Regions from separate parts of the Paraburkholderia sp. GAS38 genome, predicted to be linked through region 1. Evidence: riboswitches for the same ligand, from Rfam matches in the RefSeq annotation. Region 1 holds a riboswitch; the other holds the start of a gene.
The links. Region 1 has a riboswitch for thiamine pyrophosphate ahead of thiC (phosphomethylpyrimidine synthase ThiC). Riboswitches for the same ligand answer to the same signal wherever they lie in the genome.

Region 1 (4,174 bases):
TGGGCAAAACGGCACCTCCACTTAGCTTACGCCGTGCGGCCGGGCGTCAGGTTGCAAAGTCGTTACCGCTTATTTCAGTGGCTTATTGAGGATGATTTGCCTCTGCCGACACCGTCCGTTCTTCAGCGAGCCTCGTCGGACCGCGGTGAGCGTCGTCCCGTCCGTCCGCAAATGCAAGAGCCCGCCGGTGGCGGGCTCGACGCTGCATCGCAAGCAGGCAAGCGAGCGGGCGGGCGGCGCCTGCTGCATGCGCCGCCTGCTGCCCTTACTGCCGCTGATAAATCTCAGCGCCCTTCTTCATGAACTCGATCGACTTCACTTCCATGCCTTTTTTCAAGGCTTCGTCGTCGGTCACGCCTTGCTGCGCGGCGAACTCGCGCACGTCCTGGGTGATCTTCATCGAGCAGAAGTGCGGGCCGCACATCGAGCAGAAGTGCGCGACCTTGGCCGAGTCCTTCGGCAGCGTTTCGTCGTGGAATTCGCGCGCCTTGTCCGGGTCGAGGCCGAGGTTGAACTGGTCTTCCCAGCGGAACTCGAAGCGTGCCTTCGACAGCGCGTTGTCCCGCACCTGCGCACCCGGATGACCCTTCGCCAGATCCGCCGCGTGGGCCGCGAGCTTGTAGGTGATGATGCCGGTCTTGACGTCGTCCTTGTTCGGCAGACCCAGGTGTTCCTTCGGCGTCACGTAGCAGAGCATCGCCGTGCCGAACCAGCCGATCATCGCAGCGCCGATGCCCGACGTGATGTGGTCGTAGCCGGGGGCGATGTCGGTGGTCAACGGTCCCAGCGTGTAGAACGGCGCTTCGTCGCACCATTCCAGTTGCAGGTCCATGTTTTCCTTGATCAGTTGCATCGGCACGTGGCCGGGGCCTTCGATCATCGTCTGCACGTCGTGCTTCCACGCGATCTGCGTGAGTTCGCCGAGCGTCTTCAGCTCGCCGAGCTGCGCTTCGTCGTTGGCGTCGTAGATCGAACCGGGACGCAGGCCGTCGCCGAGCGAGAACGCCACGTCGTAGGCCTTCATGATTTCGCAGATGTCTTCGAAGTGCTCGTACAGGAAGCTTTCCTTGTGATGAGCCAGACACCACTTCGCCATGATCGAGCCGCCGCGCGAGACGATGCCCGTCATGCGTTTGGCGGTGAGCGGCACGTATTGCAGACGCACGCCGGCGTGGATCGTGAAGTAGTCGACGCCTTGCTCGGCCTGTTCGATCAGCGTGTCGCGGAAGATTTCCCACGTCAGGTCTTCGGCCTTGCCGTTGACCTTTTCCAGCGCCTGGTAGATCGGCACCGTGCCGATCGGCACCGGCGAATTGCGGATGATCCACTCGCGCGTTTCGTGGATGTGCTTGCCGGTGGAGAGATCCATCACCGTGTCGCCGCCCCAGCGGATCGCCCACGTCATCTTGTCGACTTCTTCGCCGATCGACGAGGTCACCGCCGAGTTGCCGATGTTCGCATTCACCTTCACGAGGAAGTTACGGCCGATGATCATCGGCTCGCTTTCCGGGTGATTGATGTTGTTCGGGATGATCGCGCGGCCACGCGCGACTTCTTCGCGCACGAATTCCGCCGTGATGGCCGTGAGGCCGTTCGGACCGAATGCGCTCGCGCCGAATGCTTGCCCCGGATGCTGGCGGCCCATCATCGCGGCGAGCTTTTCGCCGTTCGGGCCGCTCGTCTTCAGGGTCTCCAGATACGCGGCGCGCTGCTGGTTTTCGCGGATCGCGATGTACTCCATCTCCGGCGTGACGATGCCTTTGCGCGCGTAGTGCATCTGCGAGACATTGGCGCCCGCTTTGGCGCGGCGCGGCGTGCGGTGCAGGCCCTGGAAGCGCAGATCGGCGGTGGCGGTATCGGCGGCGCGTTCACGGCTGAAGTCGCTGGAGAGGCCGCTCAGCGCTTCGGTGTCGCCGCGCTCTTCGATCCAGCGCTGGCGCAGTGCCGGCAGACCGGCGCGGATGTCGATCGTGGCGTCCGGATCGGAGTAGGGGCCCGACGTGTCGTAGACGTAGACGGGCGGATTCTTCTCGCCACCGAAGCTGTCCGGTGTATCCGACTGGGTGATTTCGCGCATCGGCACGCGGATGTCGGGGCGCGAGCCAGTGACGTAGATCTTGCGGGAATTCGGCAGCGGGGCGACAGCGGCCGCATCGACGTGAGCGTCGGCGGAAAGGAACTTCGGATTGGCGTTCATGCGGATCTCCATGCAAAGCTATGTGGGGCCGCTAAGCAGGAGACGAGACGGAAGTTGTCGGAATTCGCGAGAGGATGAGGCGGTGCTGCGGTGCGAATTCCGTACGCTTCCCTGCGCTGGCATTATCCAGATCAGGTTCAAAGGGTATTTCTCACCCACGCAGCACAGACCTCCAACCTCTGTGCGACGCAGGACCCCCGCGTTAGCAGCGCACACGATACACCGGCCGCGCGGTGCTTGGCAACCGGTCTTGAAATCGGCGCTGCGCGATCCCTGGCCAGCTTACAGCCGGGGAGGCTTGTCTCGATTAGGCTACGCGGCGTGATGCGCCGCAGCATGAAAGGTGAGGCGGGCTGGTCTGCGGTGCGATGTTCTCACGGGTTTTCGCGTGTCTTTTTCTCCCTCCCCAAAAAATATTTCGGTTCCGTTGTCATAACGGCCGGCGTGGGCCGACAAACGTGCAGATTCCCTGATGGAGCCTGCCATTGACCGGTCACGACGACATTCGCTGAGCTCCGCTACCCGCAGCGCCTCATATTCCTGATTCACGGAGCTTCACATGGCTACCCCTCACATCTCATCCGGCACGGCGCCGCCCGCCGCACCCCCCGCTGCACCGTGCACCGGTCCGATTCACCCGGTGTGGGTTCGCGTCACGCACTGGCTCAATGCGCTGGCCGCAATCACGATGATGCTCTCCGGCTGGCGCATCTACGACGCGTCGCCGATCTTCAAAGGCTTCACCTTCCCGCCATCGCTCACACTCGGCGGCTGGCTCGGCGGAGCGTTGCAATGGCACTTCGCGGCGATGTGGCTGCTGTTCTTCAACGGCCTCGTCTATCTCGCCCTCAACCTGGCGAGCCGGCGTTTCTTTCGCAAGTTTCTGCCGTTGTCGCCGCGCGCCATCCTGCACGACTTCGTCGCCGCGCTGACCGGCAAGTTGTCGCACGCCGATCTGCGCGTCTACAACGCGGTGCAGCGATTCGCCTACGTGTTCGTGGTGTGCGACCTGATCGTACTGGTGCTCTCGGGTCTTGCGATCTGGAAGTCGGTGCAGTTTCCGCTGCTGCGCGAACTGATGGGCGGCTACGACAACGCGCGCATCGTGCACTTCTGTGCGATGTCGTTGATGGCGGCTTTTATCGTCGTGCACCTGGCGATGGTGGCACTCGTCCCGCGCTCGCTGCTCGCGATGCTGCGTGGTCGTTAAGGAAACCTGACATGAACACCCCAGACAAAAAACCGGCCCGGCGCATGCTCTCGAGCCAGCTTGACCGCGAGTCGATCCTGATCGACGCACGCCGTGAACTCTCGATGCCGTCGCGGCGCCTGTTCGGCAGGCAGTTGCTGACGCTCGGCGGCCTGTCGATGCTGACCGGCTGCTCGCTCACCGACGACAAATCGGTGAACGCGTTTCTCACGGCCGTCTCGCGTCTGAACGATCGCGCCCAGGCCTTTATCTTCGATCCGCAGCAACTGGCGCCGACCTACACCGAAGCGCAGATCACGCGGCCGTTCCCGTTCAACGCGTTCTACGACGTCGATTCCGCGCCCGTGGTCGATCCCACGGACTACCGGCTGAAAGTGAGCGGCCTCGTCACCGGCCAGCGCACCTGGAGCTTGCCCGAGCTGTACGCGCTGCCGCACGCCGAGCAGATCACGCGCCACATCTGCGTGGAGGGCTGGAGCGCGATCGGCCGCTGGGGCGGCACGCCGTTCGCCGGTTTCCTGCGCCGCGTCGGCGCCGACACCAGCGCGAAGTACGTCGGCTTCAAATGCGCCGACGACTACTACGAAAGCATCGACATGGCGACGGCCCTGCATCCGCAGACGCTTCTCACCTTCGAATACGACGGCGAGCGTTTGCCCACGAAATACGGCTTCCCGATGAAGCTGCGCATGCCGACCAAGCTCGGCTACAAGAATCCGAAGCACATCGTCGAGATGTTCGTCACGAATACCTTCCCTGGCGGCTAT
Region 2 (4,174 bases), on a different contig from region 1:
GGCGGCTTCGGTCAGCTCGTCGGCAGGCGGCCAGAACAAGTCGCGGCCGCCGAGCGGCGAAGTCTGCGTCGAGGTCGCGTTCATGCTGCGCTCCCGTCCTGATGCCAGAACGGCATGCCGACCACCGGCGTGCTCGCGTGGGCGGTTTCACGTTCGGCCATCGGCCCCGCGAGATAGGCCTCGCGACCCGCTTCGACGCCCAGCGCGAAGGCGCGGGCCATCGCCTCGGGGTGAGTCGCCTGCGACACCGCGGTGTTCAGCAGCACGCCGTCGAAGCCCCATTCCATCACCTGCGCCGCATGCGACGGAACGCCCAGTCCCGCGTCGACGATCAGCGGCACGTCCGGCAGCCGCTCGCGCAGCACCCGCAGGCCGTACGGATTGATCACGCCCTTGCCGGTGCCGATCGGCGCACCCCACGGCATCAGCGCCTCGCAGCCGGCGTCGAGCAGGCGCCGGCCGATCACCAGATCTTCGGTACAGTACGGCAGCACCTTGAAGCCGTCCTTCACCAGCCGAGCGGCCGCTTCGATCAGGCCGATCGGGTCGGGTTGCAGCGTGTAGTCGTCGCCGATCAGTTCGAGCTTGATCCAGTCGGTCTCGAAGACTTCGCGCGCCATATGGGCGGTCGTGACCGCCTCACCGACGCTCTGGCAGCCAGCCGTGTTCGGCAGCACCGGCACGCCGTGGCGTTTGAGCAGGTCGAAAAAGCCGGCATCGGCGCCGCCGTCGTTCATCTGGCGGCGCAGCGCGACCGTGATCATGCCGGGCTTCGCGGCATCGATCGAGTCGGACAGCGACTGCAGCGACGGATAGCGCGAGGTGCCGAGCAGCACCCGGCTCGCAAAGGTTTGGCCGTACAGCGTGAGGGCGTCGGCGGGAATGGGAGCAGTCATCTGAAAATCCTTGTCTCTGGCAATGCGCGGGCCCTGGCCGCAGGCGACCACGTTTGGCCCGCAGGCGAGCGCCGTTTAGCCGCCGGCGACGGGTTGCACGACGTCGAGCTTGTCGCCCGCCTGCAGCGCGCGCGCGGCGTGCTGGGTGCGGGCAACAAAATCGCCGTTCAGCGCGACGGCGAACGGCGGACGCGCGCCGAAGGCAACCAGCGCATCGGCGACGGTCGCCCCGTCGGGGAGCGACAACGGCTTCTGATTGATATGAATGTCCATGGTGTTCAGATACGGTTCAATCGATCACGCAAGTGATGGGCACGACGGCCGATGCAGCCATCTTCGCAACGCTCATGCCGGCACCTGCGCGCAATTCTGTGGATCGAGCCGGGCGAGCTGAAACAGCTCGCTCCAGCGGGCATCGCGCCGCCAGCCGGCGAAGGCGTCGGCATCGCCGATGCGTCCTTCGAGCAGCGCGGCGGCAAAGCGGGCGGCTTCGTCCGCGACTTCCGGCACGATCATGTAGCCATGCCGGTACAGGCCGTTCACGCGCAAGGTCTGCGCGCCATCCCACACCAGCGCCGGACGGTGGTCCGGCAAGGTCGGGCGGCACTGCGAGTTCAATTCGAGAATGCGCGCCTCGCCGAAGCCCGGATGCACCGAGAACGCCGCGCTCAGCAATTCCAGCGCGGAGCGCACGCTGACCGGCGACATGTCTTCGCCTTCCACTTCGGTGGCGCCGATCACGTAGAGATCGTCCTGCTTCGGCGCGATATACAACGGGTAGCGCGGATGCAGCAGGCGCACCGGACGCGTGAGGCCGATACCGGGCGCATGCACGCGGGCGACCTCACCGCGGATGCCGCGCAAGGTGGGCAACACCGCCTTGGCGCCGAGTCCACGGCAATCGATCGTCACGCGGGCCGGCGGCAGGGCGTGATCGGCGACCGGCGTATTCCAGTGCGTCTCGACACCGCGTTCGGCCAGACCCGCGGCAAGCGCGCTGAGCACCTGGCGATTGTCGAGCTGCCCTTCGTGCGGCAACAGCCAGCCTTGCGTGAAACGGCCGGCGAGCGCGGGCTCGGTCGCCCCGAGCTGGGCGCCCGCTAGCGCGACAAAGCCGCCCTCGAGCAGATCCGCCGGCGCATTTGAGCGCACGCGGCGCTCGAACAACGGCGCTTCGGTGCGGTCGGCGTGATGCCAGACGACCAGCGTGCCATTGCGTTGAAAGAACACCGGTTCGGGCAATTCGGCCAGCACGCTCGGCCAGGAGTCGAGCGAGGCGGCGCCGAGGCGCGTGATCAGCAATTCGGCGCTGGCCGCTTCGGCGAGCGGGGCGAGCATCGCCGCCGCCACCCACGCGGCAGCCTGCGAGCCGGCGGCATCGCCGCGCTCGTACAGGGCGACGCGGTGCCCCGCGCCGGCGAGCCGCCATGCAACCAGCCGGCCGCACAGACCACCGCCGATGACGGCGAAATCCGCCTGGGCGTGCGTGCTCATCGCCGTCCCGCCGGCACGCGCAGAGCGGTTTGCGCCATGAGGGGACAAACGAGGCAATAAACTGAAGATTGAGCGGTCATCGTATCCTTTCCGTACGGCAACAGGCGCACGTACCCAAGGACGAAACCGGCTTGCGAGGCCGGCCGGGCAAAAGGCGCATCCAGTGACGGACGCCGCCCGGCGGGGAATGGAAGAAAAGCTGGAAGAAACGCTGACTTCCGGAAACTTCCCGCGCCGGTATTACCCGGATCGGGTGCAAAGGGTCTCTCTCAGCCTCGCCGCGGCGTGTGGCCCGCGCGCAAAGCACCCCTGTTTCGTCGAGAGTCATTAGACCATAAAAGGCGCGCGGGCCGCAAACCGGCGCGGCTGTGCGGCAGCCGCCACTGCCGATTGATGCAGCCGCGCGCGGCCCTCTGGCACAATGCAACGAGCGCACGGCTTCCCGCTTCACGCACGACAGGACAAGCGCCTCGCTGCGTCCGCCGCGATTAATTTTCGCTTAAGGCGCTCGGGCCAGAATCCGGCGACGGGCATCCGGCAACGGACGTCCAGCGTCGTGCGACGGGGTCGAGACGCAAGCCGCAATCGCAATACCGCCGTAGCGCCGACTCGTCATAGGCTGAGCCATCCGAGCCCAGCCATGGCGAAGCGGCCCAAGATGAGCCAGCATTTCTTCAGGATGGTCATGACACCCAATACTTCCCCCGCCGGCACGCTAGAACCGGACGATAAAGTCTCCGCGTGGAGTCTGATCAAGCCCTACTGGGTCTCTGAAGAATGGAAGATCGCCTGGGGACTCCTGATTACGATCATCGTGATCAACCTCGCCAACGTCTGGATCAGCGTCAAGTTCAATAGCTGGAACGGCGAGTTCTTCAACATGCTGCAAAACAAGAGCGTGAAGGACTTCCCCCACCTGATGACGGTTTGGGTCGTCCTGGTTGCGGCGCTGATCGTCCTCTTTGTCTACGGCCGCTATCTGCGTCAGATGCTCGGCTTCCGCTGGCGCCAGTGGCTCACCACCCGCTACCTCGAAGAATGGCTTGGCGACAGCGCCTTCTACCGGATCGAGCGCGACCGCCTCACGGACAACCCCGACCAGCGGATCACCGACGACCTGCAGTCCTTTGCGACCAGCACCCTCTCGCTGACGCTCGACCTGCTCTCGACGGTCGTCACGCTCATTACGTTCGTCACCATCCTCTGGACGCTCGCTGGGGCCTTGACCGTCACACTCGGCGGCATGCCGATCGTCATTCCGGGCTACATGGTGTGGGTCGCCGCGCTCTATGCGCTGGGCGGCTCGTACGTGATGTACAAGCTCGGCCGGCCGCTCGTTTCGATTACGTACCAGCAACAGAAGGTCGAGGCGGATTTTCGCTTCGGCCTGATCCGGGTGCGCGAGAACTCGGAACAGATCGCGTTTTACGATGGTGAGCAGACCGAACGGGCGAACGCACAAAACTTCTTCCAGCGCATTCGCGACAACTGGTGGCGCGTGATGAAGTACACCAAGCGGCTGAGCTTCGTGCTGAGCTTCTACGGCCAGATCGCGTTCATCTTTCCGCTCATTGTCGCGGCGCCCAAGTACTTCACCGGCGCCTTCACCATGGGCGTGTTGATGCAGATCCAGAACTCGTTCGGCACGGTGAGCGATTCGTTCTCCTGGTTCATCAACAGTTACGGCAGCCTGGTCGACTGGCGCGCTACCGTGAATCGTCTGCGCGAATTCAAACGCGTCATGCGTTCGTCGCACATGAAAGAGGCCACCTCGCCCGCCACCG

Region 2: linked by a shared signal. The riboswitch ahead of P3T42_RS33105 (FAD-dependent oxidoreductase) and the one ahead of thiC (phosphomethylpyrimidine synthase ThiC) in region 1 are both predicted to bind thiamine pyrophosphate.

The regions. Positions count from the first base shown of each region.
Region 1 is NZ_JBNDJO010000002.1:411,119-415,292, forward strand. Features, by position in the region: gene thiC (phosphomethylpyrimidine synthase ThiC) at 266-2,197, opposite strand; TPP riboswitch at 2,288-2,406, opposite strand; gene P3T42_RS06040 (cytochrome b/b6 domain-containing protein) at 2,757-3,407, shown strand; gene P3T42_RS06045 (molybdopterin-dependent oxidoreductase) at 3,419-4,174, shown strand, end outside.
Region 2 is NZ_JBNDJO010000019.1:106,130-110,303, forward strand. Features, by position in the region: gene thiE (thiamine phosphate synthase) at 1-84, opposite strand, end outside; gene P3T42_RS33095 (thiazole synthase) at 81-896, opposite strand; gene thiS (sulfur carrier protein ThiS) at 972-1,169, opposite strand; gene P3T42_RS33105 (FAD-dependent oxidoreductase) at 1,242-2,390, opposite strand; TPP riboswitch at 2,600-2,711, opposite strand; gene P3T42_RS33110 (ABC transporter ATP-binding protein/permease) at 3,076-4,174, shown strand, end outside.